Regions from separate parts of the Pseudomonas sp. FP2254 genome, predicted to be linked through region 2. Evidence: predicted binding sites of a transcription regulator. Region 2 holds the regulator's gene; the other holds the start of a gene.
The links. Region 2 encodes sigma-54, which starts transcription at its own class of promoters, with help from an activator protein. Its sites were predicted from a motif close to ANTGGCATNNANNTTGCTNT; they were not measured.

Region 1 (7,538 bases), 610 kb from region 2:
CCGGACATGTCGCCGGACTTCATGGTGTCGTAGCGATCGAAGATCGAGGTCAGGATGCCAGCACCGTTGGTCAGGGTCAGGAACTGGTTACGGAAACCGATCAGACCGCGAGCAGGGATGTTGTATTCCAGACGTACACGGCCCTTGCCATCCGGCACCATGTTGGTCAGGTCGCCCTTACGCAGGCCCATCTCTTCCATGACCTTGCCCTGGGATTCTTCAGGGGTGTCGATGGTGACGTTTTCGAACGGTTCCTGCTTCACGCCGTCAACCTGACGGATGATCACTTCCGGACGACCAACACCCATTTCGAAGCCTTCGCGACGCATGGTTTCGATCAGTACCGAGAGGTGCAGCTCACCGCGGCCGGATACCTTGAACTTGTCGGCCGAGTCGCCTTCTTCAACGCGCAGTGCAACGTTGTACAGCAGCTCTTTGTCCAGACGCTCCTTGATGTTACGGGAGGTCACGAACTTGCCTTCTTTACCGCAGAACGGCGAGTCGTTTACCTGGAAGGTCATGGAAACGGTTGGCTCGTCAACGGTCAGAGGCTTCATCGCCTCGACGTTGTCCGGCTGGCACAGGGTGTCGGAGATGAACAGCGAGTCCATACCGCTCACGCATACGATGTCGCCGGCGAAAGCTTCTTCAACGTCGATACGGTGCAGACCGTGGTGACCCATCAGCTTCAGGATACGGCCGTTGCGTTTCTTGCCATCGGCGCCGATAGCCACAACCGGGGTGTTCGGCTTGACGCTGCCGCGGGCAATACGGCCAACGCCGATAACACCCAGGAAGCTGTTGTAGTCCAGTGCCGAGATTTGCATCTGGAACGGACCGTCACGGTCGACTTTCGGCGCAGGTACGTTGTCGACGATCGACTGGTACAGCGGGGTCATGTCTTCGGCCATGTCGTTGTGGTCCAGACCGGCGATGCCGTTCAGGGCCGAGGCGTAGACGACTTTGAAGTCCAGCTGTTCTTCGGTGGCGCCCAGGTTGTCGAACAGGTCGAAGATCTGGTCCAGAACCCAGTCCGGACGCGCGCCTGGACGGTCAACCTTGTTGATGCACACGATCGGACGCAGGCCGGCTTCGAAAGCCTTCTTGGTCACGAAACGGGTTTGCGGCATAGGGCCGTCTTGAGCGTCAACCAGCAGCAGCACGGAGTCGACCATCGACATTACGCGTTCTACTTCGCCGCCGAAGTCGGCGTGGCCCGGGGTGTCCACGATGTTGATGTGGTAGCCGTTCCAGTTGATGGCGGTGTTTTTCGCCAGGATGGTAATACCGCGCTCTTTTTCCTGGTCGTTGGAGTCCATCACGCGCTCGTCGTTGAGCTCGTTGCGCTCCAGGGTGCCGGATTGACGCAGGAGTTTGTCTACCAGGGTGGTCTTACCATGGTCAACGTGAGCAATGATGGCGATGTTACGTAGATTTTCGATCACTTGTGTATCTCGATCAGAGGATTCGGTGTGCTGTCAGGTCGTGGCAGCGATTAACAGTAGAGTCAGGCCTTGCCGTTACAGCTTGACGGCAGAGTCGGGGGGCCGGTGACGCAGGCCACAGGCAAACAGCCCCGGGCTCTTAGCTCGGTCGATAAACGCGCACATTGGCATACCCCTCACTGAGCAAATGGTGAGCATGCAGGCGACTCATGACGCCTTTGTCGCAATACAGCAGGTACTGACGGCTGTTATCCAGTTCCTTGAAACGCGCGTTCAATGCATAGAACGGCAGCGTTTGTACGTCGATGCCAGGAATTTCCAGCGGCTCATCTTCAGCGGCATCCGGATGACGGATGTCGATGACGATCTGGCCGGCAAGGGCTTCGCTGACTTCTTCGATCTGCACATCCTGGCCCAGCTCGTCGATCACGCGATCGATCGGGACCAGCTTGGCGTTCTCGAGCGCACGCTCCAGAATCGCCATGTCGAATTCTTTCTCTTCATGCTCCACGCGGTGACGCTTGGCGTGGGTCTTGGGATTCACCGAAATGACCCCGCAGTACTCCGGCATATGTTTGGCAAAGGCGGCGGTGCCGATCTGCTCTGCCAGGTCGATGATGTCCTGCTTGTGGCTGGCGATCAGCGGGCGCAGCACCAGTTTCTCGGTGACGCAGTCGATGATCGACAGGTTGGGCAGCGTCTGGCTGGAGACCTGGGAAATCGCTTCGCCGGTCACCAGCGCGTCGATCTGCAATTGATCGGCGATTCGGGACGCAGCGCGCAACATCATACGCTTCAATACTACGCCCATATGACTGTTATCGACTTTGCCGAGAATTTCCCCAAGCACTTCCTCGAACGGTACGCTCACAAATAGCACACGCTGGGAGCTGCCGTACTTCTTCCAGATGTAGTGCGCGACTTCCATCACGCCCAATTCGTGTGCACGCCCGCCCAGATTGAAGAAGCAGAAATGGCTCATCAGGCCGCGGCGCATGATCTGGTAGGCCGCCACCGTGGAATCGAAACCGCCGGACATCAGCACCAGGGTCTGTTCCAAAGCGCCCAGCGGGTAGCCGCCGATACTGTTGTGCTGGCTATGGATCACGAACAACCGTTGGTCGCGAATTTCCATGCGCACTTCAATTTGCGGCGCTTTCAGGGAAATTCCGGCGGCGCCGCACTCGCGACGCAGCTTGCTGCCGACGTATTTTTCGACATCCATCGAGCTGAACGAATGCTTGCCGGCACGCTTGCAGCGCACCGAAAAAATCTTGCCTTCCAGCGCGCCGCCGTAGTGCCGCTTGCACTTCTCGGTGATGTCGTCGAAGTCGCCCAGCGGGTATTCGTCCACCTGCAGGAAATGCGCGATACCCGGCATGCAGCTCAGGCGCTCGGTCATGTCCTTCAAGGCTTTGGGGTCGGTGACACGGGTTTCCAGCTCGAGGTTGTCCCACACGCCATTCACCACCACAGCCGGGTCCAGATCGCGGAGCACGGCACGGATGTTCTTGGCCAACTGACGGATGAAACGCGTCCGTACCGGTCGGCTCTTGATGGTGATCTCGGGGAAGACTTTAACGATTAATTTCATGGAAACAGCGCGCGCAGGGCCTGCCGAAAAAGGGGGGCGCGGATTATAGCGGAAATCGCTCAAGGTTTAACCAGTTAATATGCACCTCAGCTGTCACGCACCAAAGAAGTGCATTTGATGCAGATGATGCGACATTGCAGTGCGCTGTTTTTGCGGTTTTGTCGCAATGCACCTTTATAGGGGCGTTTTTGGAACAGAAAACCCATGTTGGCGCACTGGCATGCAATTTGCTCTCTTGTGAGGCAGGTTGCCATGGCGGACTATCCGCGCCGGCATCACCCACATTCTAAGGGCTAACTCCACTACCCCAGCCCGAAGCCACCCGGAGGACACTATGTCGAAGTCGGTTCAACTCATCAAAGATCATGACGTCAAATGGATTGATCTGCGCTTCACGGACACCAAAGGCACTCAGCACCACGTGACCATGCCGGCTCGCGATGCGCTGGATGATGCGTTCTTCGAAGAAGGCAAAATGTTCGACGGTTCCTCCATCGCCGGCTGGAAAGGCATCGAAGCCTCCGACATGATCCTGATGCCGGACGACAGCACTGCCGTGCTCGACCCGTTCACCGAAGACCCAACCCTGATCATCGTCTGCGACGTGATCGAACCTTCGACCATGCAAGGCTACGACCGCGACCCACGTGCGATCGCCAAGCGCGCCGAGGAATACCTGAAGTCCACCGGTATCGGCGACACCGTATTCGTAGGCCCGGAGCCAGAGTTCTTCATCTTTGATTCGGTCAAATTCAAATCCGACATCTCCGGCTCGATGTTCAAGATCTTCTCCGAACAGGGTTCGTGGATGTCCGACCAGGACGTGGAAGGTGGCAACAAAGGCCACCGTCCAGGCGTCAAAGGTGGCTACTTCCCGGTCCCGCCGTTCGACCACGATCACGAAATCCGTACCTCCATGTGCAACGCCATGGAAGAAATGGGCCTGGTCATCGAAGTTCACCACCACGAAGTGGCGACTGCCGGCCAGAACGAAATCGGTGTGAAGTTCAACACCCTGGTCGCCAAGGCTGACGAAGTCCAGACCCTGAAGTACTGCGTACACAACGTGGCTGATGCCTACGGCCGTACCGCGACCTTCATGCCTAAGCCGCTGTACGGCGATAACGGTTCGGGTATGCACGTTCACCTGTCCATCGCCAAAGAAGGCAAGAACACCTTCGCCGGCGAAGGTTATGCCGGCCTGTCCGACACCGCCCTGTACTTCATCGGCGGCATCATCAAGCACGGTAAGGCCCTGAACGGCTTCACCAACCCGTCGACCAACTCCTACAAGCGTCTGGTCCCAGGTTTCGAAGCACCGGTCATGCTGGCCTACTCGGCTCGCAACCGTTCCGCCTCGATTCGTATTCCTTACGTGTCCAGCCCACGCGCTCGCCGTATCGAAGCGCGCTTCCCGGACCCGGCAGCCAACCCGTACCTGGCTTTCGCGGCCCTGGTCATGGCCGGCCTGGACGGCATCCAGAACAAGATCCACCCTGGCGACGCCGCCGACAAAAACTTGTACGACCTGCCGCCTGAAGAGGCCAAAGAGATCCCACAAGTGTGCGGCAGCCTGAAAGAAGCCCTGGAAGAGCTGGACAAGGGCCGTGCTTTCCTGACCAAAGGCGGCGTATTCAGCGACGACTTCATCGATGCCTACATCGAGCTGAAAAGCGAAGAAGAAATCAAAGTTCGCACCTTCGTACACCCACTGGAATACGAGCTGTACTACAGCTGCTGATCCGGTAGCGCTGCTTGACGCAGCGTGATGAAAAAGGCCTCCTTCGCAGACTGTGTGAAAACACACTGACAGGCCTTAGACCAAACGCCCCGACTTGTTCGGGGCGTTTGTTTTTGTGCTGAAAAAGGCTCTTCAGTCCATCAGTTGCATCATTTTCTTGGCTCCCAAGACACTGATCGCCCGCTTGAAGTTGTACGCGGTCACGGCCAGGGCCATTTCAGCTTTCGCCCCTTCAAGTTGTCGTAGCAAGAACCGCCCGTTCCCAAATAGCCATTGTTTGAGATTGCCAAACGGGTGCTCCACGATGGATCTGCGTCGCTCCATCATCTCTGGATGCAGTTGCATCCGCTGTGCCATACGCTCAAAGGCTTCCTCTTGTGCGTGACGTGAGACATAGCGGCGCTGAGCTTTTGTACATTGGGCTTTCAGCGCACATCCAGCGCAGTCGCTGACTGCCGCCTGGTAGATCCGGTCGCCTTTGCAACGCTGCTTCAGGGTTAGCCATTGACCTGCCGGGCACTGGTATCGATCCTGTTCAGCGTCATAGGTAAAGTCCTGGCGCTCGAATAATGTCTCTCCGCCTGGGTTCGAAGTTCGGTTTGGCGGCACGTACACGGTAATGGAGGCATCCTCGCACGCCTGGAATTGCTGGCCATTTGAGTAGCCCATATCGGCTGTCACGGTCAGCGTGTCCTGCCCCAGTTCGGCCTTGGCAGCTTTAGCTATGGGTTCAAGCTGTTTGCGGTCGTCACCATCTTGCGTCACCTCATGGTGCAAAATCAGACAGTGCTCTGCGTCCACGGCTGTTTGCACGTTATAGGCAACACGAGCCCCCTTTGGCGTGCGCATCATTCGGGCATCGCTTTCGTGCGTGTTGAATTGCTCCAGCCCCATCGACTTCATCAAAGCTTGGCAACTACGGTTGTCTTGCTGCTTGGCCTCAAGCTTCGCCAGTGCCGCCTTGATCGCAGTGCGATCGACCACTTGCTCGCCCTCTGCTTTATCAACGGCATCCAGGTCAGCCAGGTATTGGGCGATCCGTTTATCCAGCTTCTCCTCCTGACGCTTGAGCTGATTCAAATTCAGGTGGCGTCGCGAGGAAGCGACTGCCTGAAACTTACTGCCATCGATCGCAACCAGATCGCCCGCAATCAAGCCGACGGATCGGCAGAACTGCACAAAAGCTCGGCACGTCGTAACGAACGCTACTTTGTTGTTCTTGCGAAAGTCGGCGATGGTCTTGAAGTCGGGTTTAAGCCGGTTGATCAACCACATCACTTCGATGTTGCGTTGGCACTCAGCTTCTAGGCGCCGCGACGATCGAATGCGCTGAAAATAGCCATAGAGATAGAGCTTGAGCTGATCGGCGGGGTCGTAAGCTGGGCGCCCAGTGGCCTTGGGCTGAGCCTTCTCAAAACCGAGCTGGCCCAGATCGAGCTTGGTGACATACAGGTCGATGACCCGTACGAGGTGATCTTCAGGGATCAGTTCCTCCAGCGAGACCGGGAACAGGCTGGTCTGGCTGCGGGACTCGCCTTGTATGTAGGCCATAACGAAAAATGCTCCGTATCTTTCGATACGGAGCATTCTCTTAAAGGGCCGGACAGATTGCTAGGTTTTCACACAGTCTGTTCGGGAGGTCTTTTTTTGCCCGCGGATTAAACAGCTCCGTATCTGCAAACCCAATCAGGTGGGAGGGCGCTTGCTCCCGATAGCGGTGGATCAGCTGATACAGGTGCTGACTGACACGCTGCTATCGGGGTTTAGCCCCCTGCCACAAGGAGAACAGCCTTGAAACGTCGACTTGTGTTCGCTTTGTTATTTGTCAGCGCCAGTGCATTCGCTGCACCGCCCAGCCTGGAACCTTTACTCAACAGCATCACCGAACGCCTGACCATCGCCGACCAGGTCGCCCTGAGCAAATGGGACAGCAAAAAGCCGGTTGAGGATAAACAGCGTGAACAGGACGTGCTCGCCAGCGTCGCAGCCCAGGCACCCAGCTACAAACTCGACCCCGCCGTTGCCGAGCAGTTTTTCGCCGCGCAGATCGAGGCCAACAAACTCGTGCAATACATGCGCCTGTCCGACTGGCAGTTCATGGGCAAGGCCCCGGACCTGCCACGCCCGGACTTGGTGGGTAAAATCCGCCCGCAGTTGGATCAGCTGCAAAAACGCCTCTTGCAGCAATTAGCCGACTTCGCCCCAGAGCGCCACAACCCGCAATGCCCTCAATGGGTGGCCATGGCAATTCACGAGCCGCTGCACGAGCCCTTGATGCAGATAGCGGGAGCCCGCGCCACTGGCGAGCTTTGCCTCCAGGCACCCGTCAGCAAATAAATACGTGGACTACCTCATCCTAGGCAGTTTCCGGCATCTTCCGACTGGAGGCTCACCCTAGCCTGACGGGTCATTCACCACACAGGATGGCCCCATGAAATCCCTCCGCGGCTTGATCGCTGCAGCCGCGTGCCTGTCCGCGCTCGGCTGCACCACTTCACAACCGAATACGACCCCCATCAAAACCGAGTTACTGCTGCAAAGCAGCGAGTCATGGGATGGCACGCCTTACACGGCTTACCCTTCGGGCGTCCCACAGCTGACCCTGATACGCCTCAAAATCCCGGCCAATACCCAATTGCCGTGGCACACCCATCCCATTCCCAACGCGGCGTATATCCTCTCCGGCGAATTGCTGGTCGAAGCCCGTAAGAGCGGCGCCACCCGCACATTGCGCCAAGGCGATACGCTGGCCGAAATG
Region 2 (7,538 bases):
GAGCAGCTGGGCGGCTTCGACAACTTCAAGGAGGCGTTCACCAAAGCTGCGCTGACGCGTTTCGGCAGCGGCTGGGCCTGGCTGAGCGTCACTGCGCAAAAGACCCTGGTGGTGGAAAGCAGCGGCAACCAGGACAGCCCGTTGATGAGCGGTAACACCCCGATCCTTGGCCTGGATGTCTGGGAGCACGCCTATTACCTGCGTTACCAGAACCGCCGCCCGGAATACATCAATGCTTTCTACAGCGTTATCAACTGGCCGGAAGTCGCCGCCCGCTATCAGGCTGCTCTGGCCTGACACCCTTCTTCATAACAAGCACTAAGGCCGATTATGGGCACTGAAACACTGGCGATTGGCAGCGTGCGATTGTTTCGCTATGCGTTTGGCTCGCTGCTGCTGTTGACAGGCACTGCCTTGCTGGTGGCCCACGGGCTGGCTTGGCTCGATCTTGAGCCGCGCATCCTGCGTGCCCTGCAGGGTGGTTCCATTTGCGCGTTGGGCACGGCGCTGGGCGCGGTGCCGGTATTAGTGATTCGGCGCATGCCGATGGCCTTGAGCGATACCTTGCTGGGCTTTGGCGCTGGCGTGATGCTGGCAGCCACTGCGTTTTCGTTGATCGTACCGGGGATTGCGGCAGCTGAAGGGCTGGGGCTGTCCCCCTGGGCCGCCAGTGGCCTGGTCAGTTCTGGCATCATCCTGGGCGCCTTCGGCCTTTATCTGGTTGACCGAAAGGTCTCAAGCGCCAGCCCGGAAATGCTGGTGGGTACGCCGGAGCAACCGGTGATCCCGCCGCGCATCTGGCTGTTCGTGTTCGCGATCATTGCCCATAACATTCCGGAGGGCATGGCCGTGGGCGTTTCCGCCGGGGGCGGCATGCCGGATGCCGACAGTCTGGCCATGGGCATCGCCTTGCAGGATGTACCCGAAGGCCTGGTGATAGCGTTGGTGCTGGCCGGCGCCGGGATGTCGCGGGTCAAGGCGTTCACGGTGAGTGCCGCCTCAGGCTTGGTCGAGCCAGTGTTCGCCGTGCTCTGCGCCTGGCTGGTAAGCCTGGCCGAGGTGCTGCTGCCCTTGGGCCTGGCCTTGGCGGCTGGGGCCATGCTGCTGGTGGTGACTCACGAAGTTATCCCGGAGTCGCGCCGCAATGGCCACGAAAAGCTCGCGAGCCTGGGGCTGTGTATCGGGTTTTGCTTGATGATGGTGATGGATACGGCGTTGGGATGAAGCGTCAGCGAATTATTCCCCTTCGTCGAAGAAGTTGTTGATCAACGCCTCCAAGGCCTTCATTGCCTCTTCTTCCCGCTCGCCTTCGGTCTCAAGGTGAATCTTGGTGCCCTTGCCGGCCGCCAGCATCATCATGGCCATGATGCTTTTACCGTCGACCATGGACTCGCGGGTACGCCCTGCGCGGATCTTGCAAGGGAATTGTCCAGCCACACCGACGAACTTGGCCGAGGCCCGGGCGTGAAGGCCCAATTTGTTGATGATTTCAATTTCACGTGCGGGCATCGCGGGGGTGTTCCTTTCAGCTGAGGTCGCGGTGGCGTACCTGGACATTCTTGAGGGTTTGTTGCAGCACCTGGCCCAGGCGTTCGGTCAGGTAGACGGAACGGTGATGGCCTCCGGTGCAGCCGATGGCGATGGTGACATAGGCGCGGTTGCTTGCAGCGAAGCGCGGCAGCCACTTGAGCAGGTAGCTGGAGATGTCCTGAAACATATCCTGCACATCCGGCTGCGCCGCCAGATAATCGATCACCGGCTGATCCAGGCCTGATTGGTCACGCAGTTCAGGCTTCCAATAAGGATTGGGCAGGCAACGCACATCGAACACCAGGTCGGCGTCTACCGGCATGCCACGCTTGAATCCAAAGGACTCGACTAGAAATGCCGTGCCGGGCTCAGGCTGGTTCAGCAGGCGCAGCTTGATAGCGTCGCGTAGCTGGTACAGGTTGAGGCTAGTGGTATTGATCTTGAGGTCGGCCAGATCGATGATCGGCCCCAACAGCTTCGTTTCGTCCTCAATGGCCTCGGCCAGGGAACGATGCGGGCTGCTGAGCGGGTGGCGACGGCGGGTTTCGGAGAAACGCTTGAGCAGGGTTTCCTCATCCGCATCCAGATACAGCACATCGCAATGTATATGCTTGGCCCGCACTTCTTCCAACAGTTCCGGGAACCGTGAAAGGTGGCTGGGCAGATTGCGGGCATCAATCGATACGGCCACCAGCGGCTGCGCCAGCTCGGTGTGAATCAGCGCGCGCTCCGCCAATTCGGGCAGCAGGCCCGCAGGCAGGTTATCAATGCAGTAGAAACCGCTGTCCTCAAGCACATTGAGGGCGGTGCTCTTACCCGAGCCGGAGCGGCCGCTGACGATGATCAAACGCATGATTACTGCCCGTTTTGCTCATCCAGGACAACCTGATACAGCGCGTCATTGCTGCTGGCGCTGCGGAGTTTGTTACGCACTTCCTTGCGATCGAGCATGCTGGCGATCTGCCGAAGCAGTTCCAGGTGCGCATCGGTAGCGGCTTCCGGGACCAGCAGCACAAACAGCAGGTCGACCGGGGCGCCGTCGATGGCGTCGAAATCGATGGGGGCTTCCAGGTGCAGCAGGGCACTGATGGGATCCGTGCACCCTTTGAGGCGACAGTGGGGTATCGCGATGCCGTTACCAAAGCCGGTGGAACCGAGCTTTTCACGAGCGATGAGAGCCTCGAAGACATCTTGCATTTCGAGGCCCGGCACTTCGCGAGCGATCAGGTTGGCAATTTGTTCGAGGGCTTTTTTCTTGCTGCCGCCCGGCGCGTTCACAAGGGAACGGCCGGGGGTCAGGATGGATTCAAGTCGGATCATGGGGGGAGAGTTAGCGACCTGTGCCTTGGAGCAGGCTCAGATTCTTTTCCTTATGCTTTTTAAGTTGGCGGTCCAGCTTGTCGGTGAGCAAGTCTATCGAGGCATACATGTCTTCATGCTCTGCGTTGGCAACCACTTCGCCACCGGGTATCTGGAGGGTCGCTTCGATTTTCTGCTGAAGCTTGTCGACCTTCATGATGACCTGCACGTTGGTGATCTTGTCGAAATGTCCTTCAAGCTTCCTCAGCTTCTGCTCGACGTAGTCGCGCAGTGGCGGGGTGACTTCTACATGGTGTCCACTGATATTGACTTGCATACAGCTTCTCCTTCGTTGCCAGTGCATAAAGCGACGGGCAAAAATACCCGTCACTGGAACGCTATGGCCCGCCCGTCACATCAAACGCTTACGCTCGCTGGAAGGCGCGATCCCAAGGGACTCGCGGTACTTGGCGACGGTTCGACGGGCGACCTGAATGCCTTGTGCCTCCAGTAAACCAGCGATCTTGCTGTCACTCAACGGCTTTTTCTGATTTTCCGCGGCAACCAGTTTTTTGATGATCGCGCGGATCGCCGTGGACGAGCATTCGCCGCCTTCAGAGGTACTCACGTGGCTGGAGAAAAAGTATTTCAGCTCGTAGATACCCCGTGGGGTATGCATGAATTTCTGTGTGGTCACCCGGGAAATCGTTGACTCGTGCATGCCTACCGCCTCGGCGATGTCATGCAGTACCAGCGGCTTCATCGCTTCGTCGCCATACTCCAGGAAGCCGCGCTGATGTTCGACGATCTGGGTCGCGACTTTCATCAGGGTTTCGTTGCGGCTCTGCAGACTCTTGATGAACCAGCGCGCTTCCTGCAACTGGTTGCGCATGAAGGTGTTGTCGGCGCTGGTGTCGGCGCGGCGCACGAACCCGGCATATTGCGGGTTGACCCGCAGACGCGGCACCGATTCCTGGTTCAGCTCCACCAACCAGCGCTCGTTGTCCTTGCGCACGATGACATCGGGGACCACGTATTCGGCTTCGCTCGACTCGATCTGCGAGCCGGGACGAGGGTTGAGGCTTTGCACCAGCTCGATGACCTGGCGCAGTTCGTCTTCCTTGAGCTTCATGCGGCGCATCAACTGGCTGTAGTCGCGGCTGCCAAGCAGGTCGATGTAGTCGGTGACCAGGCGCTGGGCTTCGACCAGCCAGGGTGTTTTGGCCGGCAGTTGACGCAATTGCAGCAGCAGGCATTCGCTGAGCGTGCGCGCGCCAATACCGGCAGGCTCGAACTGCTGGATGCGGTGCAGGACGGCTTCGATTTCGTCCAGCTCGATATCCAGTTCCGGGTCGAACGCCTCGAGAATCTCCTCGAGACTCTCGTCCAGGTAGCCCTGGTTGTTGATGCAGTCGATCAGGGTTACGGCGATCAGGCGATCGGTGTCCGACATCGGCGCCAGGTTCAACTGCCACAACAGATGGCTTTGCAGGCTCTCTCCGGCGGATGTGCGGGTGGTGAAATCCCACTCGTCGTCGTCACTGCTGGGCAGGCTGCTGGCGCTGGTCTGATAGACGTCCTCCCAGGCGGTGTCCACGGGAAGCTCGTTGGGAATGCGTTCGTTCCATTCGCCTTCCTCCAGGTTGTCCACCGTGGGGGCGGTTTCCTGATAGGAAGGTTCCTGCACGTCGGAATTGGGTTTTTGCTCGATGTTGTCGGCCAATGGGTCTGCATTGTCGAAGTCGTCGCCTTCTTCCTGGCGTTCGAGCATCGGATTGGACTCCAGGGCCTCCTGGATTTCCTGTTGCAGATCCAAGGTCGACAATTGGAGCAGGCGGATGGCCTGTTGCAGCTGCGGTGTCATCGTCAGCTGCTGGCCCATTCTCAGGACTAGCGATGGTTTCATGGCAGGGGCTTAACACCTTATTCGCCGGCGCAATGCGCCATCCACGACAGGGCGCGTGAGCGCCAAACATAAGCAAATTATATGCCTGATATCGGGGGCTTTGCCTAGAGCGCGGTAACAATAAAAAACCGGGGTTTTCATTGACTCCCGCGCACCGTGGCAAACGGCCGTGACACCACGGTGTTTACAGGCGGAATTCGTGACCCAGGTACACTTCCTTGACCAGCTCGTTGGCCAGGATGGTGGCTGAATCGCCTTCGGCAATCAGCTGTCCATCGTTGACGATATAAGCCGTTTCGCAGATATCGAGTGTTTCACGGACGTTGTGGTCGGTGATCAACACGCCAATGCCCTTGGCCTTGAGGTGATGGATGATCTGCTTGATGTCGCCGACCGAAATCGGGTCGACGCCGGCAAACGGCTCGTCCAGCAGGATGAACTTGGGCGCAGTGGCCAATGCCCGAGCGATTTCCACGCGGCGGCGCTCGCCACCGGACAGGCTCATGCCCAGGTTGTCGCGAATATGGTTGATATGGAATTCCTGCAGCAGGCTTTCCAGTTCGGCGCGACGGCCGTCGCGGTCGAGTTCCTTGCGGGTCTCAAGGATCGCCATGATGTTGTCGGCTACCGAGAGTTTGCGGAAGATCGAAGCTTCCTGGGGAAGATAGCCGATACCGGCACGGGCACGGCCGTGCATCGGTTGATGGCTGACATCCAGGTCGTCGATCAGTACGCGCCCTTGGTCGGCCTGGACGAGGCCGACGATCATATAGAAGCAGGTCGTCTTGCCGGCGCCGTTGGGGCCGAGCAAACCGACGATTTGGCCGCTGTCGATCGACAGGCTGACATCGCGCACGACCTGACGGCTTTTATAGGCCTTGGCCAGATGCTGGGCTTTCAGGGTTGCCATTACTCGGCCTTCTTCTTCGGCTGGATAACCATGTCGATGCGTGGGCGCGGCGCGCTGACCTTGGTGCCGTTGGCACGACCCGCCTGGGCGACCTGGGTCTTGGTGTTGTAGACGATCTTCTCGCCTTCGGTGGAGTTACCATCGGCGCTCAGCACCTTGGCCTGATCGATCAGCACAATGCGGTTCTGCTGCGCATGATACTGGATGGTCTTGCCATAGCCCTTCATCGGGCCTGGATCTTCTGCCTTTTGCTTCTGTTCGAAGTAGGCAAGGTTGCCCACCGACGTCACCACGTCGATGTCGCCTGCCGGGGTGCGCGTCAGGGTTACCGTGTTACCGGTGATCTTCATCGAGCCCTGGATAATGATTACGTCACCTTTATAGGTGGCGACGCCTTGCTTGTCATCCAGCTGCGCATCGTCAGCCTGGATACGGATAGGCTGCTCGCTATCGTTCGGCAGAGCCCAGGCGCTCACGCTTCCCAGTGCTGCGCCAAGACCGAGCAAAATCGGGAGAGTTTTAACGAGCCTCATACTGTCCTCTTACGTTCGATAGCAGGTGTATCCTGCTTTCTTTCAAATACGCTTTCATTCCCTTGCCAGTCGATACACCGCCAGCGCCGTCGATTCTAACGTCTTGCTCGGTCTGCGCATATTGCTGTTGTGGGAATACGGTCATGCGACTGCTGGTTATAATCGTGTCGCGGTTCTGGGCGTCAGTGCGTGCGACGCGTACCGAGTCGATCAGTTCGACCTGGGTACCGTCCGGGTTGACCTCGCCATGCTTGCTGGTCACATGCCACGGAAACTCCGTGCCGCGGTACAGGTTCAAGTCCGGGTTGGTCAGCAGGGTGACTTCGGAGGCCTTCAGGTGCTCGACTTTGTCCGAGGTCATCTCGTACTGCACCTTGCCGTCCGGCAGGAACTGCACGCTGTAGGCGTTGGTGGCGTAATAGTCGATAGCGCCCTCATCGACCTGCGCGGCAGGCTGGTCGAGAAAGCGCTCCGGGCTGATATTCCAGTAGCCCACCGCCAGGAACAGCGCGGCGATCACCCCGAATAACAGGAAGTTGCGAATCTTTTTGCTCAGCATATAACGCTCTATAGGTAGGCGGCGTGAGCCGCTTCAAGGCGGCCCTGGGCGCGCAGGATCAATTCGCAGAACTCGCGTGCGGCACCTTCGCCGCCACGGGCCGTGGTTATGCCGTGGGCATGTTCGCGAACGAATGTCGCGGCATTGGCCACTGCCATGCCCAGACCGACCCGACGAATGACCGGCAGGTCGGGCAGGTCATCACCGAGGTAAGCGACCTGCTCATAGCTTAGATTGAGTTGGCCCAGGAGCTCGTCCAGAACCACCAGTTTATCCTCGCGGCCCTGATACAGGTGAGCAATCCCCAGGTTTTGTGCGCGACGTTCCACAACCGGGGTTTTTCGACCGCTGATAATTGCGGTTTGCACCCCTGCCGCTATCAACATCTTGATGCCCTGGCCATCGAGGGTGTTGAAGGTCTTGAACTCGCTGCCGTCTTCGAGAAAGTACAGGCGACCGTCGGTCAGTACGCCGTCGACGTCAAAAATGGCCAGCTTGATGTGCTTGCCGCGTTGCAACAGGTCGCTGCTCATTTACATCACTCCCGCACGCAGCAAGTCGTGCATGTTCAGGGCGCCGATCGGGTGGTCGTCGCTATCGACCACCACCAGTGCGCCGATCTTGTGGTCTTCCATGATCTTCAAGGCTTCTGCGGCCAGCATCTCGGGACGCGCCGTCCTGCCGTGGGGCGTCATCACCGCGTCGATGGTTGCGGTATGGATATCAATGGTCCGGTCCAGCGTGCGCCGCAGGTCACCGTCCGTGAATACCCCGGCCAGGCGCCCATCGGTTTCGAGGATC

Region 1: the regulator sigma-54 is predicted to act here: its motif matches at 3,254-3,273, upstream of glnA (glutamate--ammonia ligase).

Annotation. Positions count from the first base shown of each region.
Region 1 is NZ_CP117444.1:370,041-377,578, reverse strand. Features, by position in the region: gene typA (translational GTPase TypA) at 1-1,445, opposite strand, end outside; gene thiI (tRNA uracil 4-sulfurtransferase ThiI) at 1,585-3,039, opposite strand; gene glnA (glutamate--ammonia ligase) at 3,374-4,780, shown strand; gene PSH94_RS01625 (IS1182-like element ISPfl3 family transposase) at 4,913-6,331, opposite strand; gene PSH94_RS01620 (chorismate mutase) at 6,572-7,117, shown strand; gene PSH94_RS01615 (cupin domain-containing protein) at 7,212-7,538, shown strand, end outside.
Region 2 is NZ_CP117444.1:976,877-984,414, forward strand. Features, by position in the region: gene PSH94_RS04275 (superoxide dismutase) at 1-297, shown strand, start outside; gene PSH94_RS04280 (ZIP family metal transporter) at 331-1,224, shown strand; gene PSH94_RS04285 (HPr family phosphocarrier protein) at 1,237-1,509, opposite strand; gene rapZ (RNase adapter RapZ) at 1,526-2,383, opposite strand; gene ptsN (PTS IIA-like nitrogen regulatory protein PtsN) at 2,386-2,850, opposite strand; gene hpf (ribosome hibernation-promoting factor, HPF/YfiA family) at 2,861-3,166, opposite strand; gene PSH94_RS04305 (RNA polymerase factor sigma-54) at 3,242-4,735, opposite strand; gene lptB (LPS export ABC transporter ATP-binding protein) at 4,920-5,645, opposite strand; gene lptA (lipopolysaccharide transport periplasmic protein LptA) at 5,645-6,178, opposite strand; gene lptC (LPS export ABC transporter periplasmic protein LptC) at 6,165-6,737, opposite strand; gene PSH94_RS04325 (HAD family hydrolase) at 6,746-7,270, opposite strand; gene PSH94_RS04330 (KpsF/GutQ family sugar-phosphate isomerase) at 7,271-7,538, opposite strand, start outside.